DNA from 4 places in the Pseudomonas sp. I2 genome. Region 1 is predicted to be linked to each of the others. Evidence: riboswitches for the same ligand, from Rfam matches in the RefSeq annotation. Region 1 holds a riboswitch; each other region holds the start of a gene.
What was found. A riboswitch is a leader RNA that binds a small molecule or an ion and turns the genes downstream of it on or off. The one in region 1 is predicted to bind cobalamin.

Region 1 (8,393 bases):
ATCTTTGGCGCCGGCTCGAGCAGTTGCAAGCGCTTGATCACTTCCATGCCATCCAGCCCTGGCAGGCCGATATCGAGGATGACCACGTCGGGCTGCAATTGGCGAGCCATCTGTACCGCTTCGATGCCGCTGCCGGCTTCGCCAACGACCTGGAAGCGTTCGCGTTCGAGCAGCATGCGTACGGCCAGCCGAACGGTGGGGTGGTCATCGACCAACAGTACGGTTGTCATTGGGGAACTCCTGTCTGGGTGTGGTCCGTTTCCTGAAATCACCCAGGAATATGTCTGGGGGCCTGCGTGGCAGCGCGCAAGATACGTCGATTCAGGAGCGTTGGTAATGGCGAGTATAGGGGTGTTGAAAAAGCGAGGTTGGTTTGTTGAAAAACCCTACACGATTAAGGGGTTTCAGTAGGCGGGGGCTGGCAGCGTCTTCGGCTGATTCCTGCACAGGTATTCGCGTGCCGGAATCAGCCGACAGGTTATTGGTCCGCGGGGCGATAGAGGTGGGCGTGCCCGGCTCGGTACAGGGCTGACTCGGCGAACGGCGCATCGCCCAGCACATGGCCCACCAGGATCAGCGCCGTACGCCGGAAGCCCTTGGCCGCAGTGCGTTCGACGATGTCCTGCAAGGTACCCATGACCCAGTCCTGGTCGGGCCAGGTGGCACGATGGACCACGGCGATCGGGCAGTCGGCGCCGTAGTGCGGCAGCAGCTCGGCGATGATGCGTGCCAGGTGCTTGACGCCCAGGTGAATGGCCAGGGTACTGCGGTGCCGGGCAAGGTCGGCCAGTTGCTCGCCGGCTGGCATGGGCGAGCTGTCGCCGTAGCGGGTGAGGATCACCGTCTGTGCCACCGCCGGCAGGGTCAGCTCGCAGCCGAGCAGGGCGGCGCTGGCCGCCGTGGCGGTGACGCCGGGGACGATCTGGTAGTCGATGCCCAGCTCGCGCAGGTAGCGGATCTGCTCGCCGATGGCGCCATACAGGCTGGGGTCGCCGCTGTGCACCCGGGCCACGTCCTGGCCTTTGTCATGGGCACTGCGAATGGCGGCGATGATCTGCTCCAGGTGCAGTTCGGCGCTGTTGATCACTGTTTCGGCACGGTGCCCTTCGAGCACCGCCGGCGGCACCAGGGAGCCGGCATAGATGATCACCGGGCACTGGCGGATCAGGCGCTGGCCCTTGACCGTGATCAGTTCCGGATCGCCGGGGCCGGCGCCGATGAAGTAGACCGTCATGGGGAATCCTTGCGGGTGAGCGGGGGAGGCGATTATCCGCCACTGGCCAGGGCGAGGGTAGCCGGGCCGAGGACCTGGCGCGTTACCCGTAGGGCGGCCGGGCCCTGGGCCTGGCTGGCGAGGGCCAGGGCTGCGCTTTCGGCCACCCCCCAGCAGCCGCTGTGCTGGAAGGTGGTTGCCGAGCGGTGGCTGAGCAGGGGTTCGAAAGCGTGCAGTTGCGCGGGGCTGAACAGCACGAGGGGCAATGCCAGGCGCCTGGCCAGTTCCTGCAAGCCGGGTTCGTTGGCTTTGAGGTCGATGCTGGCGATGCCGCGCAGCAGCGCCGGGGCCAGCCCGTGCGCCGCGAGGGCCCCGCGCAGCAGGGCCTGCAGGGTGTCGGCCGGGCAGCCCTGGCGGCAGCCGAAGCCGGCGTACAACGCCGGCGCAGGAGGGGCGAGGCGCATCAGGCTTGGCTGGTGCGACGGTACAGCCAGGCGCTGAGCAGGCCCAGGGCGAGCCAGAAGGCGGCGTTGGTCACCCAGGAGGCGATCTTGAACTGGGTTTCCAAGGCTTCGGGCGCCAGGCTCTCGTGCATCGCCGGTTGCGGCGCGCCGATCAGGTGCGGCACGACCAGTAGGGCGAGGCCCAGTACCTTGAACAGCCAGTGATGGGCGAACACCAGCAGGGCCAGGCCTGCCGCGGTGGCGGCGGCGGTGCCGATCCACCAGCCCTGGCGCTGACCCAGGTCGGCAGCGGCGGTACCCGGCAGCTCTGGCGGCAGCCCCAGGGTCGGCGCCAGGCAGAACACCGCGAACCCGGCCAGGCCCCACAGTGCGCCGGTGGCCACGCGGCCCGGTTCGCGCAAGCTGTACAGGGCCGCGAGGATCAGGGCGAAACCGACCGCGACCACCAGGTTGCCGCCGGTGGTGGAGAGCAGGCGCTGCCAGCCGTCTTCCGGTGCCCAGGCTTCGGCGTCGTGTTCATGGGCGGCGACGGCATCGCCGTGGCCGTGGTGTTCGGCGACGGGGGCCGCGCTTTCATAGGTTTCCGCCTCGAGGATCAGCGGGCTGACCCACAGGCTTTGCAAGAAGGTCAGCAGCAGGGCGGCGAGCAGGCCGCTGAAGCCGGCGGTACGGGCGATGCGCTTGATCATGCAGGCGTACTCAGTGGCAAGGGAAGGCGGCGCTGTGGCGGGTATCGTGGGCGGCGTTGTGCACGGCCTCGATGTGCGAGAAACCGGCGAAGTAGATCAGGCACAGGCCCAGCAGGCTGGCGCCGGCGGCGATGACGATGCGTTGGCTGAGGCTGACGGGGGTGCTGACGCTGTGTTTGGCGCTGGTGACGGGCATGACGCTTTCCTCTGCTTTGTCATAGGCGGCGGACAAGCGCGACAGCCCCGGGCGCAACGGGCCCAGGGAGATGCGACAGCGCCCGCCCACCGCGGGGTGATCATTCGACGTCAGGCCGGTCTCCGGGCTTGCGAGGAGGAGCAGGGCTCCTGGGGGGGAGCGTCACCTTCCCATGCCCTACGACGTGGCACAGTGGTCAAGACGCTTCGCTCGCTTACCGTTGCGGGGGCAGCACCGGCGTTGTCCGACCCCTTGGGGGCCTGGGACGCACCGGTTTCCCGTTTCACCCCCGAAGGGGCACCTGAACGCAGTGCATTAGCAAATCATGGGGCGGTTTCCCCGTCAATCGCAGGATAGGCAAGGCTTTAGGGCTGCCAAGGTTGACCGCCTGCCAACCACTGCGTAGCCTTGCCGCTTCGAGGTTCTCCGGCCGCCGCCGGAGCTAAGATGGGAACGCGGTCCAAGCCGCGGCTGCCCCCGCAACTGTAAGCACTGAACAGGATCGACACAGCCACTGCGCCAGCGCGGGAAGGCGTCATCCAACCGGCCCGGGGCCGGTACGGTGCAAGCCAGGAGACCTGCCTCGAAACGCTTTCGACTTTCAACCGGGCGGGGTGATCCGGTGGCGAACGGGCCCGGCCGTGGTGGCACGAGGCTTTCGTCCTGCATGCCCGCGCCATCCTGCCAAGGGCATCGCGACATGAAAACACTGGCCAAGCTCCCCGTCACCATCGTCACTGGCTTCCTCGGCTCGGGCAAGACCACCTTGCTCCGGCACATGCTCGACAACGCCCAGGGCCGCCGCATCGCGGTCATCGTCAACGAGTTCGGCGAGCTGGGCATCGACGGCGAGATCCTCAAGCAGTGCAGCATCGGCTGCACCGAGGAAGAGGCCAGCGGCCGCGTCTACGAACTGGCCAACGGCTGCCTGTGCTGCACCGTGCAGGAAGAGTTCTTCCCGGTGATGCGCGAACTGGTGGCACGCCGTGGCGACCTGGACCACATCCTCATCGAAACCAGCGGCCTGGCCCTGCCCAAGCCGCTGGTGCAGGCCTTCCAGTGGCCGGAAATCCGCAATGCCTGCACGGTCGATGCGGTGATCACCGTGGTCGACAGCCCGGCGGTGGCGGCGGGTACCTTCGCTGCCTACCCAGAGCAAGTGGACGCCCAGCGCAAGCTCGACCCCAACCTGGACCACGAGTCGCCGCTGCACGAGCTGTTCGCCGACCAGTTGGCCAGCGCCGACCTGGTGGTCCTGAACAAGGCCGATCTGATCGATGCCGAAGGCCTGGCCAAGGTCCGCGCCGAGGTGGCCGAGGAACTGCCGCCGGCGGTCAAGGTGATCGAGGCCAGCAGCGGGCGCCTGCCGCTGGAGGTGCTGCTTGGCGTGGGCGCCGAGGCCGAGGCGCACATCGATGGCCGGCGCACCCACCACGATGCCCATCACGCTGGCGAAGATCACGACGATCATGACCATGACGCCTTCGACTCGATCTCCATCGACCTGCCCGAGGCCGACGAAAGCCTGCTGCTCGACGCCTTGACGCAACTGGTGGTGGAGTTCGGCATCCTGCGCGCCAAGGGCTTCGCGGCCATTCCCGGCAAGCCGATGCGTCTGCTGGTGCAGGGCGTGGGGACCCGTTTCGACAAACACTTCGACCGCGCCTGGCGTGCCAACGAGCCTCGCCTGACACGCCTGGTGCTGATCGGCCAGGACCTGGATGCCGTGCAACTGGAGGCGCGCCTGCGCCAGGCCCTGGGCGCCTGATCCATGCACCTGCTGCGGACCCAGCCCGGCGGCTTCGTGCCGGACGACAGCATCGCCGACCTCGGCCAGACGCCCGCTGAGCTGGTGATCCTCTGCAGCGGCGACTCGCACCTGGCGCTGCTGGCGGAAACCGCCGAGCAGTTGCCAGACGACTTCCCCAGCCTGCGCCTGGCCAACCCCATGCAGGTGCAGAACCACGCCTCGGTCGACCTCTACGTCGACCAGGTGCTGCGCCACGCCAAGGTGATCCTGGTGTCGCTGCACGGCGGGGTCGGCTACTGGCGCTATGGCGTCGAGCAACTGGTCGAGCTGGCCAACCGCGGTGTACGGCTGATCCTGGTGCCAGGCGATGACCGCCCCGACCCTGAGCTGACCGGCCTGGGCACGGTGACCGGCGAGCAGGCCGAACGGCTCTGGCACTACCTGCGCCAGGGCGGCAAGGCCAATGCCCTGAACCTGTTCAACTGCCTGGCCAGCCTGTGGCTGGGGCGTACCTATGCCTGGGACGAACCGCAGCCGCTGCCGCGCACGGCGGTGTATCACCCCGCCAAGGCCAGCGCCACGCTCGAGGACTGGTACGGCCAGTGGCACCCGCAGCAGCCGGTGGCGCCGCTGCTGTTCTACCGCTCGCACCTGCAGGCGGCCAACACCGCCTTCATCGATACCTTCTGCACACGTTTGCAGGCGATGGGCCTGAACCCGCTGCCGATCGCTGTGGCCAGCCTCAAGGAGCGCGCCTGCCTCGACCAGGTCGAGGCCTGGCTGGACGAGGTCGGCGCCGACGTGGTGATCAACACCACCGGTTTTGCCCTGTCCAGCCCGGAGCAGCCCAACCTGCGCCCGTTGCGTCGCGACGTCCCGGTGTTGCAGGCGATCTGCGCCCAGGACAACCAGCCGGGCTGGGAGGCCAGCGAACAGGGCCTGGGCGCCCGTGACCTGGCCATGCATATCGCCTTGCCGGAGCTGGACGGGCGCATCATCACCCGGCCGGTCAGCTTCAAGGACCTGGCCTGGCGCAGCGAGCGCAGCCAGTCGGACGTGGTCTGCTACAGGGCCCACCCTGAGCGCATGGACTTCGTCGCCGAGCTGGCGCGGCGCTGGGTGGAACTGGCGCGCCTGCCCAACCCGCAGAAGCGCGTGGCGCTGGTGCTGGCCAACTACCCGACCCGCGACGGGCGCATCGGCAACGGCGTGGGCCTGGATACCCCCGGCGCGGCCCTGAACATCCTCCGCGCCTTGCAGGCCGAGGGCTACCCGGTGGCTGGCCTGCCCGACAGCGGCACCGCGCTGATCCAGCAATTGCTGGGCGGCGTGAGCAACGACCTGGAGCACCTCGACCAGCGCCCCTGCGCCCAGAGCCTGGCCCTGGCCGACTACCAGGCGGCCTTCGCCGACCTGCCCGAGGCCAACCAGCAGGCGGTGCTGGCGCGCTGGGGCGCCCCTGAACAAGACCCGATGTACCGCAGCGGGCGCATGATGATCGCCGGCCTGCGCTACGGCCTGACGTTCGTCGGCATCCAGCCGGCCCGGGGCTACCAGGTGGACCCCAGCGCCGTGTACCACGACCCCGACCTGGTGCCGCCCCATGGCTACCTGGCGTTCCACTTCTGGCTGCGCAATGGTTTCGCCGCCGACGCGGTGATCCACGTCGGCAAGCACGGCAACCTGGAGTGGCTGCCCGGCAAGGGCGTCGGCCTGTCGGCCCAGTGCTGGCCAGATGCCTTGCTCGGGCCGCTGCCCAACATCTACCCGTTCATCGTCAACGACCCAGGCGAGGGCGCCCAGGCCAAGCGGCGTACCCAGGCGGTGATCATCGACCACCTGATGCCGCCGCTGACCCGTGCCGAGACCTACGGCCCGCTGCGCGACCTGGAGCGCCTGGCCGATGAATACTACGAAGCGCAACTGCTCGACCCACGCCGTGCCCGGGAGCTGCAGCGCGACATTCTCGAGTTGCTCAAAGCCAACCACATCGACCGTGAGTTGCAACTGGAAGGCCAGTTGGACGATGCGGCACTCTGGCTGCCACGGCTGGACACCTACCTGTGCGACCTGAAGGAGTCGCAGATCCGCGATGGCCTGCATGTGTTCGGCCAATCGCCCGAAGGGCGGCTGCGCAGCGATACCCTACTGGCCCTGGTACGTGTCGAGCGTGGTGACGGCAAGGGCGGCAATGCCAGCCTCATCCGTACCCTGGCCAAGGCCCTGGCGCTGAGCTTCGATCCTCTGGACTGCGACCTCGGCCAGCCCTGGCAGGGACCGCGCCCGGCCATACTGGAGGCGCTGGCCCCACCCCCCTGGCGGACCTGCGGCGATACCCGCGAACGCCTCGAACTGCTGGCCCTGGCGCTGATCGAGCAAGGGCTGGACGGCTGCCTGCAACTGCCCGACGAGGCCCCCTGGCAGCCGGTGCGCAGTGTGCTGCAGACGCTGGTCGAGTCGGTGGCGCCGAACCTCGATGGCTGCGGTGCGGCTGAGCTCGATGGCCTGCTCGCCGCCCTGGCCGGGCGTTTCGTCCCGGCCGGCCCCAGTGGGGCACCGAGCCGGGGGCGCCTGGACGTACTGCCCACCGGGCGCAACTTCTATACCGTGGACGTGCGCAACCTGCCCACCACCACTGCTTGGCGCCTGGGTTTCGCCTCGGCCAACCTGATCCTCGAGCGTCACCTGCAGGACCATGGCGACCACCTGCGTCAGTTGGGGCTGTCGGTGTGGGGCACGGCGACCATGCGTACCGGTGGCGACGATATCGCCCAAGCCATGGCGTTGATGGGCGTGCGCCCGGTATGGGCCACTGGCAGCCAGCGGGTCGACGACTTCGAGATCCTGCCCCTGAGCCTGCTCGACCGCCCACGGGTGGACGTGACCCTGCGTGTCTCGGGTTTCTTTCGCGATGCCTTCGGCAACCTGATCCGCCTGTTCGACGCGGCGGTGCAGGCCGTGGCGGCCCTGGACGAACCCGACGACCTCAACCCCCTGGCGGCCCGGGTGCGTGCCGAGCGCGAGGCGCTGCTGGCCGCGGGCGCGGACGCCGAGCAGGCGGCGCGTCAGGCAGGCTGGCGCGTGTTCGGCGCCAAGCCCGGGGCCTACGGCGCCGGGGTGCAGAACGCCATCGATGGGCGTCTGTGGCACAACCGCGACGACCTGGCCGAGGTCTACCTCAACCATGGCGGTTATGCCTACGGCGGTGCCGACGACGGTACGCCGGCCCGTGCCGAATTCGCCCGACGCCTGGGCCAGGTGCAGGCGGTGCTGCAGAACCAGGACAACCACGAGCATGACCTGCTCGATTCCAACGACTACTACCAATTCCAGGGCGGCATGCTGGCGGCGGCCGAGACCCTGGCAGACGCCACGGTGGCCAGCTACCACGGCGATCACAGCCAGGCCGACCGGCCACGTATCCGTACCCTCAAGGAAGAACTCAACCGGGTCATCCGCGCCCGTGCGCTCAACCCCAAGTGGATCGAAGGCGCCAAGCGCCACGGCTACAAAGGTGCCTTCGAACTGGCAGCGACGGTCGACAACCTGTTCGCCTTCGATGCCACCACGCACCTGATCGACGACCATCACTATCAGTCCCTGGCCGACGCCTACGTGCTCGACCCGGCGACCCGCGATTTCATGCGCCAGCACAACCCCGACGCCTTGCGCGACCTCACCGAACGCTTGCTGGAGGCCCAGCAGCGTGGCCTCTGGCAGGCTCCGGGCGCGTATCGCGAGGCCCTCGAGGAGCAACTGCTGGACGGCGAGGAACAGGCCTGACATGAGCGAACCCCTGCAATTTCCACTGGCTGCCGTGGTCGGCGCCGACGACCTCAAGCTGGCCCTGTGCCTGACGGCCATCGACCCGAAGATCGGCGGTGTGCTGATCGAAGGCCCGCGCGGCATGGCCAAGAGCACCCTGGCCCGGGGCCTCGCCGACCTGCTGGGCGAAGGCCCCTTCGTGACCCTGCCGCTGGGGGCGACCGAGGAGCGGCTGGTCGGCACCCTCGACCTGGATGCCGCGCTGGGGCAGGGCAAGGCCCAGTTTTCCCCGGGCGTGCTGGCCCAGGCCGACGGC
Region 2 (8,393 bases), on a different contig from region 1:
TTCCCATTCCTCAACGGCGGCGACCCGTACACCGTCAACCTGGTCACCTACAACACCTTCACCCGCGCCGGGATCGACTCCTGGCAGTTGCGCTACGACTACGACTTCGTCGCCCTCGGCATCCCCGGCCTGAGCTTCATGACCCGCTACACCGACGGCCGCCATGCCCAGACCCCGACCTCGGGCAACGGCCGCGAGCGCGAACGCGACACCGACATCACCTACGTCATCCAGAGCGGGCCGTTCAAGGACGTCAGCCTGCGCTGGCGCAACGTCACCTTCCGTTCCGGCAATGGCCTGAACAATGCCGTGGACGAGAACCGCCTGATCATCGGCTACACCCTGGCGCTGTGGTAACAGCGCCCCTCAACAGGAGAACAGCATGTCTGACGCCCCAACCCTGCAAAGCTTCATCGCCGGCCGCTGGATCGGCCAGCACGGCGCCCAGGCCCTGCGCAGCGCCCTGGACGGCCATGTCCTGGCCTACAGCCACGAGGAGCGCCCGGACTTCGCCGAAGCCCTCGAACATGCCCGCCGCCAGGGCCTGACCGCGCTGATGGCCCTGGACTTCCAGCAGCGTGCCGCCCGTCTGAAGGCCCTGGCCCTGTACCTGGCCGAGCGCAAGGAGCAGCTCTACGCCCTCTCCCACCACAGCGGCGCGACCCGTACCGACAGCTGGATCGACATCGAAGGCGGCAATGCCACGTTGTTCGCCTATGCCGGCATCGGCAGCCGCGAGCTGCCCTCGGGCAACCTGGTGCACGAAGGCCCGGCCATCCCTCTGGGCAAGCAAGGGCATTTCGCTGGCAGCCATATCCTGGTGCCGCGCGCCGGGGTGGCGGTGCACATCAATGCCTTCAACTTCCCGATCTGGGGGATGCTGGAGAAGTTCGCCCCGACCTTCCTCGCCGGCATGCCGTGCATCGTCAAGCCAGCGACCTCGACCAGCTACCTGACCGAGGCGGTGGTGCGCCTGATGAACCAGTCGGGCCTGTTGCCGGCGGGCAGCCTGCAGCTGGTGATCGGCAGCACCGGCGACTTGCTCGAGCGCCTGCAGGGCCAGGACGTGGTGACCTTCACCGGCTCCGCCGACACCGCCGCCAAGTTGCGGGTAACGCCGAACCTGGTGCGCCACTCGGTGCCATTCACCGCCGAGGCCGACTCGCTCAACTGCGCCATCCTCGGCCCGGACGTCAGCCCCGACAGCGAGGAGTTCGACCTGTACATCAAGGAGGTGGTGCGCGAGATGACCACCAAGGCCGGGCAGAAGTGCACCGCCATCCGCCGCGCCATCGTCCCGGCCAGGCACCTGGACGCCGTGGCCACCCGCCTGCGCGAGCGCCTGGCCAAGGTGGTGGTGGGCGACCCTTCGGTCGAAGGCGTGCGCATGGGTGCGCTGGCCTCCCACGACCAGCAGCGTGATGTTGGCGAGCGCGTGCGTAGCCTGCTCCAGAGCTGCGATCAATTATTCGGCGCGAGCGACGGCTTCGCCCCGGTCGGCGAGGGTGTGGCCGAGGGCGCGTTCTTCGCCCCAACCCTGCTGCAAGCCCGCGATCCCCATGCCGAAGGCGGCGCCCACGACATCGAGGCCTTCGGCCCGGTGAGCACGCTGATGGCCTACGACGACCTGGACGAAGCCCTGGCCCTGGCGGCCCGTGGCAAGGGCAGCCTGGTGGCGACCCTGGTCACCGCCGATCGCGCGGTGGCGGCCAAGGCCATCCCGGCGGCGGCCGCCTGGCATGGGCGCCTGCTGGTGCTCGACCGCGAGGCGGCCAAGGAATCCACCGGCCACGGCTCCCCCTTGCCACAGCTCAAGCACGGCGGTCCCGGCCGGGCCGGTGGTGGCGAGGAGCTCGGTGGCCTGCGGGCGGTCAAGCACTACCTGCAGCGCGCGGCGGTGCAAGGCTCGCCGAGCATGCTGACGGCGGTGACCGGCGAGTACGTGCGTGGCGCCGAGGTGATCGAGAGCGAAGTGCATCCGTTCCGCCGTCATTTCGACGACCTGCGCATCGGCGAGTCGCTGTTCACCCACCGGCGTACCGTGACCGAGGCGGACCTGGTCAACTTCGGTTGCCTGTCGGGCGACCATTTCTACATGCACTTCGACGAGATCGCCGCCAAGGCCTCGCAGTTCGGCAAGCGCATCGCCCATGGCTACTTCGTGCTGTCCGCGGCGGCAGGGCTGTTCGTGTCGCCGGGCGAAGGGCCGGTGCTGGCCAACTACGGCCTGGATACCCTGCGCTTCATCAACCCGGTGGGCATCGGCGACACCATCCAGGCCCGCCTGACCTGCAAGCGCAAGATCGACCAGGGCAAGTCCAGCCCGCTGGGCCAGCCCCAGGGCGTGGTGGCCTGGGACGTGGAGGTGAGCAACCAGCTGGGTGAGCTGGTGGCCAGCTACGACATCCTGACCTTGGTGCTCAAGCGGACTTGAATGCCGTGAGGGCTTGGGGCCGCAAAGCGGTCCCCAATGGCGATGCAAGCCTGGCCCCCACCTGCCACTGCGGTTGACTCCCCCTGCCATAAATGCTCAGATGCGCCCCTGTTTCAGGTGTCCCCCGCCGCCGTGCGGGGGGTTAAACGGGAAGCCGGTGCCTCGCCCTCGCGCGACCAGTCCGGCGCTGCCCCCGCAACGGTAAGCGAGCGATGCATTCGACACACCACTGTGCCGCCGGCATGGGAAGGTGAATGCCTCACGCCCCTCGCAAGCCCGGAGACCGGCCTGAAACTGCAATTGGCAACTCCCGCGGTGGGCGGGCGCGGGCCGGTCCTGGGGCAGCCTCGTGCCCACGATTGCTCCGTGCGTGCGCTCCGTCGGGTCTTCTCAACCCCGCAACGGTCGCTCACCCATGTCTTTGCCTACCCTGCGCATCGAAGGCCTGCACTGGTCACCGTCACCCGGCGAACGCCGGCTGCTCGACGGCATCGACCTTGAGGTCGGCCCTGGCGAGTTCGTCGGCCTGATAGGCCCCAACGGCAGCGGCAAGACCAGCCTGTTGCGCTGCGCCTACCGTTTCACCCGGCCAGACAGCGGCCGCGTATCGCTAGAAGGCGAGGACATCTGGCAGCGCCCGCCGCGCTGGGTGGCACAACGCATCGCGGTGATGCTGCAGGAGTTTCCCGAGGACTTCGGCCTGAGCGTGCGCGATGTCGTCGCCATGGGCCGTACCCCGCACCTGGGCTGGTTCCAGGGCGACAGCGAAGCGGCGCTGGTCGATGCCTGCCTGCGCGAGCTGGGCCTGCTGGCCTGCGCCGAGCAGGGCTTCGCCAGCCTGTCCGGCGGGGAAAAGCAGCGGGTTCTGCTGGCCAGGGCACGGGTGCAGCAACCGCGCCTGATGATCCTCGACGAGCCGACCAACCACCTCGATCCGCGCTACCAACTGGCCCTGCTCGAGCACATGCGCGGTACCGGGCTGAGCCTGCTGGCGAGCTTCCACGACCTGAACCTGGCCGCCGCCTTCTGTGACCGGCTGTATGTCATCGAGGCCGGCCGCATCGTTGCCCATGGCACGCCGCAGCAGGTCCTGACCGAACAGTGCCTGGCCCAGGTGTTCGGCGTGCACGCCCTGGTCGATCGTCATCCCCTCGCCTGTCACCCGCGCATCACCTGGATCAGCCCCGCATGAAACGCTTCGTCACCTGCCTGGCCCTGCTGACCGCCCTGCCCCTCGCCGCTCTGGCCAGCGACTTTCCCCTGACCGTGCACAGTTGCGACCGCGACGTGACCTTCACCCAGCCGCCACAGAGGGCGGTCAGCCACGACGTCAACCTCACCGGCATGCTCCTGGCCCTGGGGCTGCGCGAGCGCATGGTCGGCTACAGCGGCATCAGCGGCTGGAAGAACCTCGACCCGTCGATGCGCCAGGCCCTGGCCGGCCTGCCGGAACTGGCGGCACGTTACCCATCGCTGGAAAACCTGCTGGACGTGGACGCCGACTTCCTGTTCGCCGGCTGGAGTTACGGCATGCACGTGGGCGGGCCGGTCACGCCACAGACGCTGGCGCCCTTCGGCATCCCGGTCTACGAGCTGAGCGAATCCTGTTCGCGGATCATGCCCCAGCGCCAGGCCAGCCTGGAGGACCTGTACCGGGACCTGGACAACCTCGGCAGGATCTTCGCCGTGCCCGCCCAGGCCCAGGCTTTGATCGGCCAACTGCGCCAGCGCATCGCCCGGGTGACGGCCCAACTTGGCGAGGTGCAGCGCAAGCCCCGGGTGTTCCTCTACGACAGCGGCGAGGACCGCCCGACCACCTCCGGCCGCCTGGGCATGCCCCAGGCGCTGATCGAGGCGGCCGGTGGCGAGAATGTGATGGCCGATGTCAACGCCAGCTGGACCGAGGTCAGTTGGGAAAGCCTGGTCGAACGCGACCCGGAGGTGATCGTCATCGTCGACTACGGCCCCACCCACTGGCAGCACAAGCGCGACGTCCTCCTTAAGCACCCGGCCCTCGGCGAGGTGAAGGCGATTCGCGAACGGCGCTTCGTGGTGCTGTCGTACCTGCAGGTCACGCCCTCGGTGGACAACGCCGTTGCCATCGAGCACCTGGCCGCCGCGCTGCATCCGCAACGGTTCGCCGGGGCGCCGCGCTGATGCCGGTGCGTAGCCCTGCCGGCTATCGCCTGTTGCTGGTCGCACTGCTGGCGGCGCTGGTGTTTTCCTGCCTGCTGTCGCTGGGCTTCGGCGCTGCCCAGGTGCCGCTGGCCAAGGTGCTGGGTATCGTTCTGCAGCAACTGGGCCTGGCCGACGGCGGCGACTGGAGCCGCGGACAGGCGCAGATCGTCTGGCAGATCCGCGCCCCACGGGTCGTGCTCGGCGCGCTGGTGGGCGCCGGCTTGGCCCTGGTTGGCGGCGCCCTGCAGGCGGTGACGCGCAACCCACTGGCCGATCCGCACCTGCTAGGGGTCAGCTCCGGTGCAGTGTTGGGCGCGGTGCTGGTGGTGCTGTTCCTTGGCCCCTTCGCCGGTGCCTTGAGCCTGCCCCTGGCGGCCTTCATCGGCGCCCTGGGCAGCATGCTGCTGGTGCTGGGGGTGGCCAGCCGACGTGGCCGGCTGGAGAGCGAACGGCTGTTGCTGGCCGGGGTAGCGGTGTCCTTCGTGGTCATGGCCCTGGCCAACCTGCTGCTCTACACCGGCGATCCCCATGCCGCCAGCTCGGTCATGTTCTGGATGCTCGGCGGGCTGGGCCTGGCGCACTGGTCACTGCTGTGGCTGCCGGCCGTTTGTGTGCTGGCCGGCTTCCTCTTGCTGCTCAGCCTGGCCCGCGCCCTCAATGCGCTGATGAGCGGGGAGCAGACCGCCGTCAGCCTCGGCTTCGACACCCGCCGGGTGCGCGCCCAGGTGTTCGTCGGCTGCGCCCTGCTCACGGGCGTGCTGGTGTCGCTGTCCGGGGCGATCGGCTTCGTCGGCCTGATGCTGCCCCACGTGGCCCGCTGGCTGGTGGGCGCCGAGCATCGCCGCCTGCTGCCGGCCTGCGTCGTGCTCGGTGCGCTATTCGTGGTCTGGGTCGACATGGGCGCACGCACCCTGATCGCCCCCCAGGACCTGCCCATCGGCATCGCCACCGCGGCCATCGGCGGGCTTTTCTTCATCATCCTGTTACGTCGCAGGCCCTGACATGCCCTGTCGATCGCACGGGCGTGAGCGCCGTTGGTCGGTGCCGTAGGCCCGGGCAGGGATCGACAGCCGCCTTGCGCCGCTCTGATGCCATGAGGGGTGGTCAGTGGCTTCGCCCCTCGCGCCTGTTTCCGGCCCGCCCGCCGGCAGGTCTTTTCCCATCGAAGCCAAGCCGAGGAAGCCGTCATGAACGAGACACTGCGAATGGGTGGTGGCAGCGCCCAGGACGACTGGCCAGAACTCGATCCCGAAAAACGCAATGACCGGGCCGACGATCCCGATGTCGACCCCAACCTGACCGAAGAAGAGGACCGGCCTGGCGTGCCGGCCAGTGATCCGGAATCCGGGGCCTGATAGCGTCGGGCCCGTCACCGGTGAATGCGTTGCCCTGACCGGCCCCTTCGTAGGTTTGCCCGCGAAGGGGCCGCCTCGACACCCCACGCACAGGGCTGCGTCGTTTCGCCGCAGGCCCAGGCCCCTTGGGCAAATCCCGCGCAAGGCATAGAATCGCGCCGCCTTTTCACCCGTCGCCTCGTACGGTGGCAACCCGCAGCAACGACAGCGTCCACGCCTGAACACATGATCGCGCATGTGCAACAGGCTCAACCGCCCCGCCCGGCCACCTTCCCCAGGTGCCAGCGGTTGAGTCTTGCCCTGGTCGCATCCTCCCCGGCCAGGCATGCAGGCACGAAAAGGCGCCTATACCGCTTTTCGAATACTTTGAGGTACCTATGTCTGCGCGTCTGCTGGCCATGGCGCTGGCACCCCTGCTCGGGTTGTTCATCGTTGCCCTGGGCAATGGCTTCCTGTCCTCCCTGACCACCCTGCGCCTGGGCGCAGCCGGCGAATCGGCGACGATGATCGGCATCGTCTCGTCGGCCTACTTCATCGGCCTGACCCTCGGGGCGATCTTCAACGACCGGCTGATCCTGCGCATCGGTCACATCCGCGCCTACACCAGCTTCGCCTCGCTGATCGGCGCGACCATCCTCCTGCAGGGCCTGTTCTACGACACCACCTGGTGGTTCGCCTTGCGCCTGGTCAACGGCTGGGCCTCGGTCGGTGTGTTCCTGGTCATCGAGAGCTGGCTGCTGCTGGCCGGCGATGCGAAGATCCGCGGGCGCCTGCTGGCGCTGTACATGATCGCCTTCTACGGCGCCGGCGTGCTCGGCCAGGCGGCCTTGGGCGAGATCACCGGCTGGGGCGACACCGCGCCGTTCATGGTCGCCGGCATGCTGGCCTCGCTGTCGGTGTTGCCGATCGTGATCCTGCCACGGGTGTCGCCGCTGCTGGAGCAGGTCGAGCCGCTCAAGCCCCGCCAGTTGCTGGGGGTGGCACCTACCGGGCTGGTCGGCTGTTTCGGCTCGGGGATCGCCATCGCCGCCGTGTATGCCCTGCTGCCGCTGTACCTGCAGCGCATCGGCCTGGACGTGGGCGAGGTCGGCAACATGATGGCCTGGGTGATCCTCGGCGCGATGCTGCTGCAATACCCGGTGGGGCGTTGGTCCGACCGCAAGGACCGCCAGGACGTGCTGATCGCCCTGGGCGCGCTGTGCACGGTGCTGTCGGTGGTGATCGTGCTGCTGCCGCCTGCTTCGGCGCTGCTGCCGGCCATGCTGTTCCTGCTGGGCGGCGGCGTGTTCGCCCTCTACCCGGTGGCAGTCAGCCATGCCGCCGACCGGGCACCGGCCGATGCGCTGGTGCCGATGATCCAGGGCTTGCTGCTGATCAACTCGCTGGGCTCGGCCCTGAGCCCGCTGGCCATCTCGCCGGTGATGACTTCCTACGGCGAGGCTGGGCTGTTCTGGGCCTTCGCGGTGGTCAACCTGTGCATGGTGACCTTCTTCCTCTGGCGTCGCGGCAAGCGCCCGGCGCCCGAGCACCCCGCCCCGTTCGCCCCGTCGACGACCTTCTCGCCGACCGGTGCCGAACTGCGGGTGACGGAGGACCTGATGCACGCGGCGCAGGAGCATCCGCCGATGGCGGACGCCCTGGGTGGGGAAAACCCTGTGCCGGTCAAGTAGGCTGGGGCTTGGTGTTCCTGGGGCCGCTCTGCGGCCCCAACTGGCATGACCACCCGTCGCCCTGCGGGCACCCCACCCTCACTCCGACAGCCGAACGAATGACGATCATCCCCACAGGAGATTCATCATGGTCCGTATTCGTCCGCTCTCCTTCCTCCTCGCCCTCGGCCTGGGTATCGCCTCCACCGCCAGCCTCGCCGCCACCGACGTGAACGGCACCGGCGCCCAGCCTCAGACCGAACACGCCTCCGGCGACCACTCCAAAGGCAGCACCGCTGGCGAAGGCAGCAGCACCAATACCCCCGGCGGCACCCAGGGCAACGACAGCAGCGACAGCGCTAGCCAGCCCGACGCGGTCGATGGCCGCACGGGTGGCTCGGGCAGTACGGGCGAAGCCACCGGCTCGGGCGCCGGCAGCTCCGGCGGCACCGCCGAGGACCAGGACAGCCGCTAATGGCTAGCGGGCGGGGCGGCGCTCAGCGCCAGTAGCGTGGCTCGTCCACCACCCGCTCGTGCTCCGCGAACAGCAGCGGCAACTGCTCCTTGAGAAAGTCCAGCCAGGTGCGCACCTTGGCATCCAGGTAATGCCGCGACGGATAGATCGCGTAGATCTCCCGCTGACGCAGCCGGTGTGGCGCCAGCAAACGGCACAGGCGCCCCTCCTCGATGGCCAGGCTGGCCGAGTAGTACGGCAGCAGGCCCACCCCCATCCCCAACTCGGTGGCCTTGAGCATGGCATCGGCCACATTGGTGAGG
Region 3 (6,166 bases), on a different contig from region 1:
TTGCCAGGCCACGTCGAGCAATTGGCGGCGCCTCGCCTCACGGGACAGGCGTTTGCGCGGCAGCGGTTTGTCATCGCTTGACATCGATTACCTACCAAAAGTAACTTACCAACAGTAACTTACTACGAGTATATAACGCCGCCCCCACTCACGCACCCTTTCATCTGGAGAACCGCCATGCATGCCCTGATCGTCATCGGCCACCACGACCCAGAATCATTGACCCATGCCCTCGCCCAACGCATCGCCGACGGCCTGGCCAGCGCCGGCCACACGGCCGAAATCGCCGACTTGGCCCGAGAAGGCTTCGACCCCCGCTTCGGCCTGGCCGACCATGCCGTGCATCGTCGCCTGGCCCCACCACCGGCGGATGTGCTCGCCGAGCAGGCGCGCATCGAGCGCGCCGATGCGCTGGTGCTGGTGTACCCGGTCTACTGGTGGTCGCTGCCAGCGCTGCTCAAGGGCTGGGTCGAGCGTGTGTTCAGCAATGGCTGGGCCTTCGACTACCAGGTCAACGGCCCGACCATCAAGAAACTCCAGGGCCTTACCGTGCACCTGGTCGGCGTCGCAGGTGCCGATGCCGGTACCTTCGAGCGGCATGGCTACGGCGAGGCGATGCGCGTGCAAATCGAACACGGCATCTTCGACTACTGCGGTGCTCAGGTACTGAGTTCGAACGTGCTCACCGACAGCGAGGGCCAGGATCCCAAGGGCCACCTGCGCACCGCCTGGCAACTGGGCCAGCAGTTGTTCGAGCCGGCCCGCAGCCAAACAGCATAGGAACCCGACCTTGCTTGCCCATGCCTTAGCCCGTCAGCGACCATTCGGCCAACGGCCAGTAGCGACCCTTGCGTGACTCGTAGAGGGTGAAGTGCCGGACGGCGAGGAAGAACGCCGGTGCCGCCGCGGCTTCCGGCGGCTGGCCACGGAAGTCCCTCGACAGCGTCAGGTGTGGCCGGTACTCGCGGACCTGCTCGGCAATGCCCAGCGGCAGCGCCGCCTGTTGCAGGGCATAGACCAGTTGCCGCAGCGCCGGTGGCGTCTCCCCAGGTTCGAGCACCAGCACACCGGCGCGCTGCCACACCTGCAAGCGGTCGAGCAGCAGGCGCAAAGGCGCGTCCGGGCGCGTGAGATTGTCGACCGCAGCGCACAGGGCCGGCAACCGCGCGGCATCCACATCGCCCAGAAACAGCAGGGTCAGGTGGAAGTTCTCGGCCGGTACGGGCCTTCCACTGCGCAGCCCCAGGCTGCGCCGCCACTGGGCGATGGCACGGCGCTGGGCATCGCTGACCGGCAAGGCGAAGAACAGGCGCTTGAAGGGCGCACCGCTGGGGCGTGAATCCTGGGCCATGCATGCTCCTCGATCTGTGGGGCGCCAGCCCCGAGTGTACGCTCACCTCGATACCTGGCAGATGAACCAGGATGAAACGTTTGCGCCTTCCACTTAAGACGGGTGCACAGGCCTGGCACGATTGTTTATGCTGGCGGGCTCAAGCCATGGCGCATGGCCATTTCGACAAGTATCCGTTCATGAAAATCGCACTCGTCCTGATCTTCGCACTCTCGATCGCCTATGTTCACTTGCGCGGTCGGGTTCGCCACAAGCTGACCCGCCAACTGGGCGATCACTCCAGCTTCCTGGCTCCGGTCAACAGCTTCCTGTACCTGTTCTCCCAGCACCCGGCCAAGCCCTACCTGCCGGTCGAGTCCTTCCCCGAACTGCAGCCGCTCAAGGACCACTGGCGGGAAATCCGCGAGGAGGCCCAGCAACTGCTGCACGTGGGCGAGATCAAGAAATCCGACAACTACGACGACGTCGGATTCAATTCGTTCTTCAAGACCGGCTGGAAGCGTTTCTACCTGAAGTGGTATGGCGAGAGCCACCCCTCGGCGATGAAGCTGTGCCCACGCACCACCGAGTTGCTGCAGGGTATCGGCTCGGTCAAGGCGGCCATGTTCGCCACCCTGCCGCCAGGCGCCAAGCTGGTGCGCCACCGTGACCCCTATGCCGGCTCCTACCGCTACCACCTGGGCCTGGACACGCCCAACGACGACGGCTGCTACATCGATGTCGATGGCCAGAAGTACGCCTGGCGCGACGGCGAGGCAGTGGTGTTCGACGAGACCTACATCCACTACGCCGCCAACACCACCGAGCACAACCGCATCATCCTGTTCTGCGACGTCGAGCGCCCGCTCAAGTACCGCTGGGCGACCGCCTTCAACCGCTGGTTCAGCCGCAACGTCATGGCCGCCGCGGCGGCCCCCAACGACGCCAACGACAAGACCGGCGGCATCAATCGCCTGTTCACCCGCATCTACCGCATCCGCGAGCGCGGCAAGGCCCTGAAGAAGCGCAACCGCACCCGCTACTACCTGGAAAAGTGGGCGGTGGTCGCGGCGCTGGTGCTGGTGTTCATCTACATCTGAAGCGAAGACGCTGCCCTGGCCATCACAGCCCCTCCAGAGCCTCGTTCTTCGACTAGCCTGAAAGCTCCTGTCACCACCGAACAAGGTGAAAACCATGAGCATGATGGACTGGGACGCCTACCGTAGGCAGTTGATGGCCGGCATCGGCGATCTCAAGCAGTTGTCCCCCGATACCGTGGCCGGCTACATGACTGCCAGCGGTGCCGGGGCCAAGACCAACCACCTGGATGCCAAGACCCGCGAGCTGATCTCCCTGGCCGTGGCGGTGACTACCCGCTGCGACGGCTGCATCGCCGTGCACTCCCAGCAGGCCGTCAGGCACGGCGCCACCCGTGAGGAAATCGCCGAGGCGCTGGGCGTGGCGGTGGCGATGAACGCCGGTGCCGCGCTGGTCTACTCGGCCCGCGCCCTGGATGCGGTCGGCAAGGCGAGCGACTGAACGCCTCCGGCGCCGCAGCCCTTGCGCGGCGGCGCCGGGCAACCCAGACTTGGCGGCCAAGCCCGTGCAGGAGCCGCCATGATCCACATCCGTCCCATGACCCCGGAAGACTTCGAACGCTTCTGGCCCACCTTCCAGGCCATCGTCCAGGCCCGCGAAACCTATGCCTTCGACCCCGGGCTCAGCGTCGAGCAGGCCCGCCAGCTCTGGCTGGAGCTGCCCCTGCGAACCCTGGTGGCCGAGGCGCATGGCGAGTTGCTCGGCTCGTACTACCTCAAGGCCAACGCCGCCGGCCCCGGCGCCCACGTGGGCAATTGCGGCTACATGGTCGCGCCGGCCGCCCGCGGCCGTGGCGTGGCGCGGCTGATGTGCGAGCACTCGCAAAAGCTGGCACGCCAGGAGGGCTTCCTGGCCCTGCAGTTCAACTCGGTGGTGGCGACCAACGAGGTGGCCGTGGCGCTGTGGCACAAGCTCGGCTTCGAGACCGTCGGCCGCCTGCCCAAGGCCTACCGGCACGCTCGCCTGGGGCTGGTGGACTGCCTGGTGATGTACAAGTGGCTGGCGGACGAGCCGGTGGTGGAGAAGCCCGCCCTGCTGATCGGGCGCAAGAACATCGAGGCCAGAGTATCGCGTCGGCGCGGACGCTGATCGCCCTCCTGGACCAGCGCAAGCTGCATCCGAACGATTGACTCCCCACCCGTTCGGTGGTCAGATGCGCGCCAGTTTCAGGTGTCCTGCGCCGCCGCGCGCAGGGTGAAACGGGAAGCCGGTGCGTCGTTGCCACGACAAGTCCGGCGCTGCCCCCGCAACGGTAGGCGAGCGAACCCTTCGACATACCACTGTGCGCATGCATGGGAAGGTGAACGGTTCATGATCCTCGCAAGCCCGGAGACCGGCCTGGAGCTTTTCGTTGGCAACCCGCGGTGGGCGGGCGCAGGCCGGTTTTCGCGTGCGCGCCTGCGTACGTGCTTGGTCGTCTATGCGTTGTTTCCACCGGGATCCATTCATTCCTGCGACAGTGGAACGACATGTCCCGTATCTCCAAGCTTCATACCCTGGCGGCCTGCCTGGCCGTTTCCCTTCCGACCCTGGCCGATGAACACGACGGGCCAGTACTGGCCCTGCCCTCCACGGCCATCACCGATACCCGCGACGAACAGGTCGTCGACCTGGCCACGCCGACCCGAGCCGGTTCGCGCCTGAACCTGAGCGCCCTGGAGACCCCGGCCAGCACCAGCAGCATCAGCGCCGGGCAGATCCAGCAGCGTAACAACCTCACCGTGCAAGACGCGGTGACCCGCTCGCCAGGCATCACCTCGGTCGGCACCCCAGGCAACGGCGGCACCGCCCTCTCCGCCCGCGGCTTCACCGGCCACAGCTCGGTGATGACGCTGTTCGACGGCTCGCGCCTGTACACCGGCGCCGGTACCCAGAGCTTCCCGGTCGATCCGTGGATGGTCGAGCGCATCGACGTGATCCGTGGCCCAGCCTCGGTGCTCTATGGCGAAGGCGCCACGGGCGCGGTGATCAACGTCATCCCGAAAAAACCCTTCGCCGGCGAAATCCGCAACCACCTGCGCCTGGGCTACGGCTCCTGGGACCGCCAACAGCTCGGCCTGGACAGCGGTGGCAGCCTGAGCGAGCGCCTGAGCTACCGGGTCACCCTGAACAAGCAGGAAGGCAATGGCTGGGTCGATCGCGGCGACTCGCGCAACCTGGCCCTCAGCGCCGCCCTGCGCTTCGACGCCAGCGACGACCTGAGCTTCACCCTCGCCCACGAGCGCGGCGATGCCGAGCCGATGAACTACTTCGGCACCCCGCTGATCGACGGCCACTACCGCGACAGCCTGCGCAAGAAGAACTACAACATTCGCGACGACGTCCAGCGCTACCACGACGAGTGGACCCGCCTCGACACCGACTGGACGATCAACGACCACCTCAGCGCCAGCAACCAGCTGTACTACATCAAGAGCCGCCGGCACTGGCGCAACGCCGAGGACTACACCTGGGATGCCGACCGCGGCCAGCTCGAACGCGGCAGCTACCTGCAGATCAAGCACGACCAGGAGCAGATCGGCGACCGCCAGAGCTTCACCTTCGACCACAGCCTGTTCGGCCTGGCCAGCAAGACCGTGGTGGGTGCCGAGTACAACAGGATCCGTTTCAACGTCGACAACAACTCGCCGTACGAAGACGTGGGCGGCGACTACATCGACCCCTGGCAGCCGGCACCGGGCGAGTTCCACAGCCGATCGGCGCTGCGCCCACAGACCCTGTCCACCACCCGTACCTTCGCGCTGTTCGCCGAGAACCGCACCCAGCTCACCGATCGCCTGTCGCTGGTCACCGGTGTACGCCGTGACCAGAACCACATCGATCGGGACAACCTGGTCAGCGACACCCGCAGCGACCGCAGCCTGCAGGGCGGCAACTGGCGCGCGGGCCTGCTCTTCGCGGTGACCGACGAGCTGTCGCTGTACGGCCAGTACTCCACCAGCGAGGACGGGGTCAACAACCTCATCAGCCTCAACCCGACGCAGATGAACTATGACCTGACCGAGTCGAAGCAGACCGAACTGGGCCTCAAGCAGCGCTTCTGGGACGGCCGTGGCGAGTGGACTCTGGCGGCCTACCACATCGTCAAGAAGAAGCTGCTGGTGGACGACCCGGTCACCCACGAGAAGCAGCAAGCCGGCCAACAGACCTCCGACGGCCTGGAGGCGACCCTGGAGCTGGCCCTGGCTAACCAGTGGCAGGTATCGGCCAACGCCGCCGTGGTACGCGCCAAGTACGATGACTTCGATGAAAGGGTCGGCGGCGTTCCCCAGGACCGCGCCGGCAACCGCCCGGCCAACGTGCCGCGCCGCACCGCCAACCTGTGGCTGAGCAAGGGTTTCGGCCAGACCGTGGATGCCGGCATCGGCCTGCGCTACGTCGACGAGCGCTACGCCAACACCGCCAACAGCCAGAGCGTCCCCGGCTACACCGTGGTCGATGCCAACCTCGGCTGGCAGGTGCTGCCGGACGTGCGCCTGGGGCTGCAGTTGAACAACCTGTTCAACCGTGACTATGTGGTGGCCGCCCACAGTGGTGAGCAATGGCTGCTCGGCGCGCCACGGTCGTACTTCGCGACAGTCGACTACAGCTTCTGACCTGAGCGGCTTTCTCCAATTGAGCGGTACTGGGGCTGCTTTGCAGCCCATCGCACAGCCCCCCACCTGAAAAAGCGCTATCGAACCTCAACAAATAATTATAAGATAACATTTCATCTCGCAATCCCTCTTGCCTGCCCCC
Region 4 (8,393 bases), on a different contig from region 1:
ACCTGTGGGGCAAACAGGGCGTTGGCCGTACCCACCTGCTCCAGGCCGCCACCCACCGCTTCCAGCAACTGGGCGAGCCGGCTGTCTACCTGCCCCTGGCGCAACTGCTCGACCGTGGCGTGGAACTGCTCGACTACCTGGAGCAGTACGAGCTGGTGTGCATCGACGACTTGCACGTGATCGCTGGCAAGGCCGACTGGGAAGAGGCCATGTTCCACCTGTTCAACCGCTTGCGCGACAGCGGTCGACGCCTGCTGCTGGCGGCGTCCAGTTCGCCACGCGAGCTGCCGATCAAGCTGCCGGACCTCAAGTCGCGCCTGACCCTGGCACTGATCTTCCAGATGCGTGGCCTGTCCGACGAAGACAAGCTGCGGGCCTTGCAACTGCGGGCCTCGCGCCGTGGCCTGCACCTGACCGACGAGGTCGGCCATTTCATCCTGACCCGGGGCACGCGCAGCATGAGCGCGCTGTTCGATCTGCTCGAGCGCCTGGACCAGGCTTCGCTGCAAGCGCAGCGCAAGCTGACCATCCCCTTCCTCAAGGAAACCCTGGGCTGGTGAGCCCTCGAAAGTAGCGGGCCAGAGCCTCGAAACGGAAAAGTCACATTTTTTTCGATAAAATTTGCAAATGGCCATGATAGAGGGCATAGTTTCCCCCTTCTAAAGGACTACAGACACGGTCGTGCCCATGCTCAAGCGCTTCGCACCCCTCGTGCCACTTGCACTCGTGAGCCTGCTTTTCGGCTGCGCCACCCAAGGCCCGGTTACCCAACCGCAGGATCAACAGCCCGTCACCGCCCAGTCCGCGGCCATGGCCAAGCCTTCCGCCTCTTCCGTTTTCGCCGAGGAGCCGCTGGCCACCGAGGAAGACCTGGACACTTTTTCCAGCAACGGCAAGCCCTACGAACTGCCGGCCCTGGCCGACAGCATCCTGGAGCGTGGCATGTCGCTGATCGGCACCCGTTATCGCTTCGGCGGTACTTCGGAGAAGTCCGGCTTCGATTGCAGCGGTTTCATCGGCTATCTGTTCCGCGAGGAGGCCGGCCTCAACCTGCCGCGCTCGACCCGCGAGATGATCAACGTCGATGCCCCCAAGGTTGCCCGCAACAAGCTCAAGCCTGGCGACCTGCTGTTCTTCAGCACCAATGGTCGTGGCCGGGTCAGCCATGCCGGCATCTACCTGGGTGACAACCAGTTCATCCACTCCAGCAGCCGCCGCAGCGGTGGCGTGCGCATCGACAACCTCGGTGACCGCTACTGGAGCAAGACCTTCCTCGAGGCCAAGCGCGCCTTGGCCATGGCGCCGACCACGATCTCGCGCAACTGATATCAAAATGCTGTACCCTGCCACGGCGGCGATGCTGAAAAAGCTCGCCGCCGTGCGCATTTACGAAAAGCGTCTAATCTGAATTCTCAACTCTTTTGACTTCGGCTACGGCCGAACGGTCTCGACAGGAAGTTCTGGCCATGGCGATGATGGCGCGCTTCGCACTCCTTTCCCTGGCGGCACTGCTCGCCGCCTGTTCCAGCCGAGCCCCGGCACCTGCGCCGGTGGCCAAGGCCCCCGTTACCTTCAACGCGCAGGCGGCGTCCTCGCCGGTGGCCGACGACGTGCTGTTCCGGGCTATCGGCCTGGTGGGCACGCCCTATCGCTGGGGCGGCAACACGCCGGACGCCGGGTTCGACTGCAGTGGGCTGATCGGCTACGTGTACCGGGATGCGGCGGGGATCAGCCTGCCGCGCTCGACCCGCGAGATGATCGTCATGCGGGCGCCGAACGTGGATATCGGTTCGCTGCAGTCCGGGGACCTGGTGTTCTTCGCCACCAACGGTGGGTCGCAGGTCAGCCATGCGGGGATCTACGTAGGGGAGGGGCGGTTCGTGCATGCACCTTCCACGGGCGGGACAGTGCGCTTGGATTACCTGTCCAACAGCTACTGGGCCCGGGCCTACCTGCAGGCCAAGCGGGTGCTGCCGCCGGGGCACCTGGCGCGCAATCCCTGAGTCCGATGCCCGCCTGCGAAACGGCATCGGGGCTACCTTGCAGCCCCACAGGTTCACCGTTGCCTCAAGATCAGTGGTGAACCTGTGAGGGCGGGCTTGTCGGGGCACGAACCGCCGTGAATGGGCCGGCACAGGCCAGCCCAAGCCCCTCACTGCTCCTTGCTCACCCGCCAGATCACGTTCCCGACATCATCGGCCACCAGCAACCCGCCCCGCTGGTCATTGACCACGCCCACCGGCCGCCCCATGGCCTTGCCCTTGCCATCGAGAAACCCCGTCAACAGGTCGATCGGCTTCCCGGCGGGTTTCCCCTCGGTGCTGAACGGCACGAAGATCACCTTGTAGCCACTGTGCGGCTTGCGGTTCCACGACCCATGCTGGCCCACGAACGCCCCCTGCTCGAACGGCGCCGGCAGCACACCCGGCTGGGCGAAGGTCAGCCCGAGGGATGCGGTATGCGGCCCCACCGCGTAGTCCGGCACGATGGCCTGGGCGACCTTTTGCCGATCCTGCGGCTCGACCCGCCGGTCCACATGCTGGCCGTAGTAACTGAACGGCCAGCCATAGAAGCCCCCGTCCTTGACTGAGGTGATGTAGTCCGGCACCAGGTCGCTACCGATCTCGTCGCGCTCGTTGACCGCTGTCCACAACGCACCGCTGTGTGGTTCCCAGGCCAGGCCGTTGGGGTTGCGCAGGCCGGAGGCGAAGATCCGGTGCTGGCCGCTGGCCGGGTCCACCTCCCAGATCGCCGCACGGCCTTCTTCCTGGTCCAGGCCGTTTTCGCCGACATTGCTGTTGGAGCCCACCGTGACATAGAGCTTCTTGCCATCGGGGCTGGCGATCACGTTCTTGGTCCAGTGGTGGTTGAGCCGGCCGCCGGGCAGGTCGACCACTTTCTTGCCTTCAGCGCGAATCTGCATGGCCCCCGGCTCGTAGTGGAAGCGCAACAGGCGGTCGGTATCGGCCACGTAGAAGTCCTTGCCCACCAGGGCCATGCCGAAGGGTGAGTTGAGCCCTTCGATGAAGGTGGTGCGAATTTCCGCGACGCCATCACGGTCAGCGTCGCGCAGCAGGGTGATGCGGTTGGCGCTGGGTACGCCGGCGCCGGCCCGTTTCATCACCTGGCCCATGACCCAGCCACGGATTCCCTTGCCGTCGTCGGGCTTGGCCGGGGCGTTGGTCTCGGCCACCAGCACGTCGCCGTTGGGCAGCACGTAGAGCCAGCGGGGATGATCGAGGTGCTCGGCGAAGGCCACCACCTGGGTGCCGGTCGCCGACGTGGGCTTGGCGCCCTCCGGCCAGCCGATCGCCGGGGCGATGTTGACGGTCGGGATCAAGGTCTTGTTCGGCTCGGGCAGTTGCGGGGACGGTCCCGATCCGTCGCTGACGTCCAGGCGCGCGGATTCTCCGCAGCCGCCGAGGCTGACGGCCAGGGCCAGCAGTAGCGCGATATGCATCCTGTCCATGCTCGGGTCCTCGTGGGGGCTCATGTGGAATCAGAGCGACGGGCCACCGTCGAGGTTCAACTTGTCGGTAGGGCGCATTCGGCTAGCTGGGCCCCGCTCAGGCCTGCTTGAGCAGCAGCGCCACGCCGGGAAAGTACTGCGCCGCTTCATTGTGCAACTTGCGATAGGCGTAGGGAAAATACCAGGCGATGGCGCAAGCGCTGTGCTTCTGCAGGTCGTCGACCAGGTCCTGCAACTCCTCGGGGCTGGCATGCTGGCCGGCTTTCCACGGGCTGACGAACAGGGCGCCGACCTTGAGTTGGCTGGGATAGGCGATCTGCCGGGCGAGGGCGGCGGTTTCCTGCACAGCCGTGCTCAGGTCCAGGCGGGCGATGCGCGGCCAGCGCTGGCTGGCGCGCAGGTGGACGCTGTCTTCCGAGGTGCTGATGGACAGGTCGCAGCGGCCCTCGCGCTCGCCCTCGTCACGTTGCTTCTTGCTCATGGACTGTTCCAGCGCCACCAGTTCGGCCTGCCAGGCCGCGGCCGCGAGCAGGCCGGTGTTGGCCGCGGCGCCATGCCAGTACGGGGCTTCGTTGTCGCCATGGACCTGGTTGAAGCGGTCGATGCATTCCGGCCAGCGCTCCAGCGCCGGGCGCAGGAACTCCAGGCGCGGGTTATTGATGATCAGGCCTTGCATGCTGCGCTCTCCTGTCGTTGTGATCGCGTTCAGCGAAAATTGATGGCTATGTGATATCACTGCTTTCAGTTTGTTACAAGCGGCCGGATCGGCCATTGATCCAGGCCAGATCGGCCTCGTTTCATTGACGCTCCGGGTGCAACCCTCTAACCTTCGCGGCGTGTTTCAGGTGCTCTGCCAGCCGAGGCTGGGCAGGGTGAAACTGGGAAGCCGGTGGGCGCCAGCAAGGCGCGATTCCGGCGCTGCCCCCGCAACGGTAGGTGAGTCGAGGACCGCGCAGGGCCACTGGATGCAGGCATCCGGGAAGGCGCGCGGCCCATGGGCCCAGGCCCTGCTCACGAGCCCGGAGACCGGCCTGTCACTGCCAACGGCATCACGGAGGGTGATGCGCGGTGCACCGTGGCGTCCGCCATGGCCCCTGCGCGTTCTCCGTCTGCCCGCCTATCGACCTGTCGTCGCCCATCCGTGCCGACAGCCTGCGGAGAACCCTGATGAGCGAATCCTCCGAACGCGACGAACGCCACCTGGCGCGCATGCAGCGCAAGAAGGCGATCATCGACGAACGCATCGCCAACGCGCCCAACGAATGCGGCTTGCTGCTGGTGCTCACCGGCAACGGCAAGGGCAAGAGCAGCTCGGCCTTCGGCATGCTTGCCCGGGCCCTGGGCCACGGCCTGCAATGCGGCGTCGTGCAGTTCATCAAGGGCCGCAACAGCACCGGCGAAGAGCTGTTCTTCCGGCGCTTCCCCGAGCAGGTGCGCTACCACGTGATGGGCGAGGGCTTCACCTGGGAGACTCAGGATCGCCAGCGCGACATCGCCGCCGCCGAGGCGGCCTGGGCGGTTTCGCGCCAACTGCTGCAGGACCCGGGCGTGCAGTTCGTGGTGCTCGACGAGCTGAACATCGCCCTCAAGCACGGCTACCTCGACCTCGACCAGGTGCTCTCGGACATCCAGGCCCGTCCGCCGATGCAGCACGTCATCGTCACGGGCCGTGCCGCCAAGCCGCAGATGATCGAGCTGGCCGATACCGTCACCGAGATGGGCATGGTCAAGCACGCCTTCCAGGCCGGCATCCGCGCGCAGAAGGGCGTGGAACTATGAGCCGACCCCGGCATTGTCCGGCGGTGCTGATCGCAGCACCGGCGTCCGGCCAGGGCAAGACCACGGTCACCGCCGCCCTGGCGCGCCTGCACCGCAACCTCGGGCGCAAGGTGAGGGTGTTCAAGTGCGGGCCGGATTTTCTCGACCCGATGATCCTCGAACGGGCCAGCGGTGCACCGGTGTACCAGCTCGACCTGTGGATGATCGGCGCGCAGGAAAGCCGCCGCCTGCTCTGGGAAGCGGCGGGCACGGCCGACCTGATTCTTATCGAGGGGGTCATGGGGCTGTTCGACGGCACACCGTCGAGCGCCGACCTGGCGCGTCACTTCGGTGTACCCGTGCTGGCGGTGATCGATGGCACAGCCATGGCCCAGACCTTCGGCGCCCTGGCCTTGGGCCTGGCACGCTACCAGCCGGACCTGCCGTTCGCCGGGGTGCTGGCCAACCGCGTCGGCAGCCTGCGCCATGCGCAACTGCTCGAGGGCAGCCTGACCGAGGGCCTGCGCTGGTACGGCGGGCTCTCCCGCGAGCGTGGCATCGAGCTGCCCAGCCGCCACCTGGGGCTGGTCCAGGCCAACGAGCTGAACGACCTGGACCTGCGCCTGGACGCCGCGGCCGAGGCCCTGGGCGCCAGTTGCGACGCCACGCTGCCGCCAGCGGTGGCCTTTGCCGAACCCGACCCTATCGCCCCCAGGCCGTCGCTGGCCGGTGTGCGCATCGGCGTGGCCCGTGACGAAGCCTTCGCCTTCACCTATGGCGCCAACCTCGATCTGTTGCGCGAGCTGGGCGCCGAACTGCGCTTCTTCTCGCCCTTGCACGACCGGGAACTGCCCACGGTAGACAGCCTTTACCTGCCAGGGGGCTACCCTGAGCTGCATCACCAGGCCCTGGCGGCCAATGCCCCTCTGCTCGAAGCGATCCGCGCCCATCACGCCCAGGGCAAGCCGCTGCTGGCCGAGTGCGGTGGCATGCTCTACCTGCTCGAGGCCTTGACCGACGTGGCCGGTGAGCGCGCCACGCTGCTCGGCCTGCTGCCGGGCGAAGCGGTGATGCAAAAGCGCCTGGCGGCCCTGGCGCTGCAGGCTGTGGAACTTCCGGAAGGGACCCTGCGCGGGCATACTTATCATCACTCCCTGACCAGCACCCCGCTCGAACCGATCGCCCGCGGCCAAAGCCCCAACGGCGGTCGTGGCAACGAGGCGGTCTATCGCCAGGGACGACTGACGGCGTCGTACATCCACTTCTATTTCCCCTCCAACCCTGACGCGGCGGCGGCGCTGCTGCGGCCATGAGCGAACACGCCTTCAGCGACGCCGAGCGCGCCGCGGTCTACCGGGCCATCGGCGAGCGCCGCGACATGCGCCATTTCATCGGTGGTGAGGTAGCGCCAGCGCTGCTGGCCCGCCTGCTGGCCGCCGCGCACCAGGCGCCGAGCGTCGGCCTGATGCAGCCCTGGCGCTTCATTCGCATCAGCCGACGCGAGCTGCGTAGGCAGATCCAGGCGCTGGTGGAGCAGGAGCGCGTGCGCACCGCCGAAGCCTTGGGCGAGCGCTCCGACGCTTTCATGAAACTCAAGGTCGAAGGCATCCACGACTGCGCCGAAGTGCTGGTGGCGGCGCTGATGGACAACCGCGAGGCGCACATCTTCGGCCGCCGCACCCTGCCGGAAATGGACCTGGCCTCCCTGGCCTGCGCGATCCAGAACCTCTGGCTGGCGGCGCGCGCCGAGGGCCTGGGCATGGGCTGGGTGTCGCTGTTCGAACCGCAGGCCCTGGCCCAACTGCTGGGCATGCCCGCTGGCGCCAAGCCGGTGGCGGTGCTGTGCCTGGGGCCTGTGGCGCAGTTCTATGCCGGGCCGATGCTGGTGCTGGAGAACTGGGCCGAGGAGAAGCCCTTGGGCGAGATGCTGTACGAGAACCAATGGGGAGAACGGCCATGAGCGTGGCCCTGCTGACCGTGGCCGGCGTGGCCCTCGATGCCTTGCTGGGCGAACCCCGGCGGCGCCATCCGCTGGTGGCCTTCGGCAACCTGGCGTCGCGCCTGGAGCAACGCCTCAACGCCGGCGGGCGCGGCTGGCGCAGCCACGGCGTGAGCGCCTGGTGCCTGGCGGTGGTCCCGCTGACCCTGCTGGCGCTGATCCTGTCCTGGCTGCCCTATGTCGGCTGGCTGGTGGACGTGCTGGCGCTGTACTGCGCCCTGGGCCTGCGCAGCCTCGGCGAGCATGTGCTGCCGGTGGCCGAGGCCCTGCGGCGTGGCGACCTGGACGCGGCCCGGCAGCGGGTGGGCTACCTGGTCAGCCGCGAAACCCGTGAACTGGACGAGCCCGCCGTGGCCCGGGCGGCCACAGAGTCGGTGCTGGAGAACGGTAGCGACGCGGTGTTCGCCGCGCTGTTCTGGTTCGTCGTCGCCGGTGCCCCTGGCGTGGTGCTGTATCGCCTGAGCAATACCCTCGATGCCATGTGGGGCTACCGTAACCAACGCTTCGAGCGCTTCGGCTGGGCTGCGGCACGCATCGACGATGTACTCAACTACCTGCCCGCCAGGTTGGTGGCGCTGACCTACGCCCTGCTCGGCAAAACCCGCCTGGCCCTGGCCTGCTGGCGCCAGCAGGGGCCCCAGTGGGACAGCCCCAACGCCGGCCCGGTGATGGCCGCTGGCGCCGGTGCCCTGGGCGTGGAGCTGGGCGGCCCGGCGGTGTACCACGGCGAGCTGCATGTGCGTGCGCGCCTGGGCGAAGGGCCGGTGGCCGACGCCCAGGCCATCGAGCGCGGCTGGAGCCTGGTGCAGCGCGGTGTGTGGCTGTGGTTGCTGGTGATCTGCCTGGGAGCCTATCTGAATGCTTGAACATGGTGGCCGGCTGCTGCGTGCGGTGCGGCAGTACGGTATCCCCCGGGAGCAGTGGCTCGACCTGTCCAGCGGCATCGCCCCGTGGCCCTATGCGATTCCAGCGATCCCATTGGAGGCCTGGGCACGCCTGCCCGAGACCGAGGACGGCCTGGAGCAGGCGGCGCGCACCTACTATGGCGCCAGCGCGCTGTTGCCGGTGGCCGGTTCCCAGGCGGCGATCCAGGCCTTGCCCTACCTGCGCCCGGCAGGCCGGGTCGGTGTGCTTGCGCCGTGCTATGCCGAGCACCCGCATGCCTGG

Region 2: it holds a riboswitch for cobalamin, as region 1 does, so the genes downstream of both, WCE05_RS07755 (ABC transporter ATP-binding protein) here and cobW (cobalamin biosynthesis protein CobW) in region 1, are expected to answer to the same signal.
Region 3: it holds a riboswitch for cobalamin, as region 1 does, so the genes downstream of both, WCE05_RS25405 (TonB-dependent receptor) here and cobW (cobalamin biosynthesis protein CobW) in region 1, are expected to answer to the same signal.
Region 4: it holds a riboswitch for cobalamin, as region 1 does, so the genes downstream of both, cobO (cob(I)yrinic acid a,c-diamide adenosyltransferase) here and cobW (cobalamin biosynthesis protein CobW) in region 1, are expected to answer to the same signal.

The regions. Positions count from the first base shown of each region.
Region 1 is NZ_JBCGFQ010000072.1:1,042-9,434, reverse strand. It holds gene WCE05_RS24210 (response regulator) at 1-230, opposite strand, end outside; gene cobM (precorrin-4 C(11)-methyltransferase) at 479-1,234, opposite strand; gene WCE05_RS24200 (cobalamin biosynthesis protein) at 1,267-1,677, opposite strand; gene WCE05_RS24195 (CbtA family protein) at 1,677-2,366, opposite strand; gene WCE05_RS24190 (CbtB-domain containing protein) at 2,377-2,562, opposite strand; cobalamin riboswitch at 2,658-2,882, opposite strand; cobalamin riboswitch at 2,965-3,163, shown strand; gene cobW (cobalamin biosynthesis protein CobW) at 3,263-4,330, shown strand; gene cobN (cobaltochelatase subunit CobN) at 4,334-8,095, shown strand; gene WCE05_RS24175 (ATP-binding protein) at 8,097-8,393, shown strand, end outside.
Region 2 is NZ_JBCGFQ010000011.1:51,725-60,117, forward strand. It holds gene WCE05_RS07745 (OprD family porin) at 1-357, shown strand, start outside; gene paaZ (phenylacetic acid degradation bifunctional protein PaaZ) at 383-2,434, shown strand; cobalamin riboswitch at 2,533-2,741, shown strand; gene WCE05_RS07755 (ABC transporter ATP-binding protein) at 2,856-3,626, shown strand; gene WCE05_RS07760 (ABC transporter substrate-binding protein) at 3,623-4,591, shown strand; gene WCE05_RS07765 (FecCD family ABC transporter permease) at 4,591-5,613, shown strand; gene WCE05_RS07770 (hypothetical protein) at 5,800-5,967, shown strand; gene WCE05_RS07775 (MFS transporter) at 6,345-7,637, shown strand; gene WCE05_RS07780 (hypothetical protein) at 7,765-8,091, shown strand; gene WCE05_RS07785 (LysR family transcriptional regulator) at 8,114-8,393, opposite strand, start outside.
Region 3 is NZ_JBCGFQ010000093.1:9-6,174, reverse strand. It holds partial or broken gene WCE05_RS25435 (TetR/AcrR family transcriptional regulator) at 1-84, opposite strand, end outside; gene WCE05_RS25430 (NAD(P)H-dependent oxidoreductase) at 178-780, shown strand; gene thpR (RNA 2',3'-cyclic phosphodiesterase) at 806-1,351, opposite strand; gene lpxO (lipid A hydroxylase LpxO) at 1,531-2,430, shown strand; gene WCE05_RS25415 (carboxymuconolactone decarboxylase family protein) at 2,525-2,869, shown strand; gene WCE05_RS25410 (GNAT family N-acetyltransferase) at 2,948-3,517, shown strand; cobalamin riboswitch at 3,580-3,785, shown strand; gene WCE05_RS25405 (TonB-dependent receptor) at 3,898-6,024, shown strand.
Region 4 is NZ_JBCGFQ010000004.1:29,859-38,251, forward strand. It holds gene hda (DnaA regulatory inactivator Hda) at 1-560, shown strand, start outside; gene WCE05_RS03220 (C40 family peptidase) at 688-1,326, shown strand; gene WCE05_RS03225 (C40 family peptidase) at 1,467-2,003, shown strand; gene WCE05_RS03230 (sorbosone dehydrogenase family protein) at 2,153-3,469, opposite strand; gene WCE05_RS03235 (hypothetical protein) at 3,567-4,145, opposite strand; cobalamin riboswitch at 4,296-4,519, shown strand; gene cobO (cob(I)yrinic acid a,c-diamide adenosyltransferase) at 4,637-5,248, shown strand; gene WCE05_RS03245 (cobyrinate a,c-diamide synthase) at 5,245-6,540, shown strand; gene bluB (5,6-dimethylbenzimidazole synthase) at 6,537-7,187, shown strand; gene cbiB (adenosylcobinamide-phosphate synthase CbiB) at 7,184-8,092, shown strand; gene cobD (threonine-phosphate decarboxylase CobD) at 8,085-8,393, shown strand, end outside.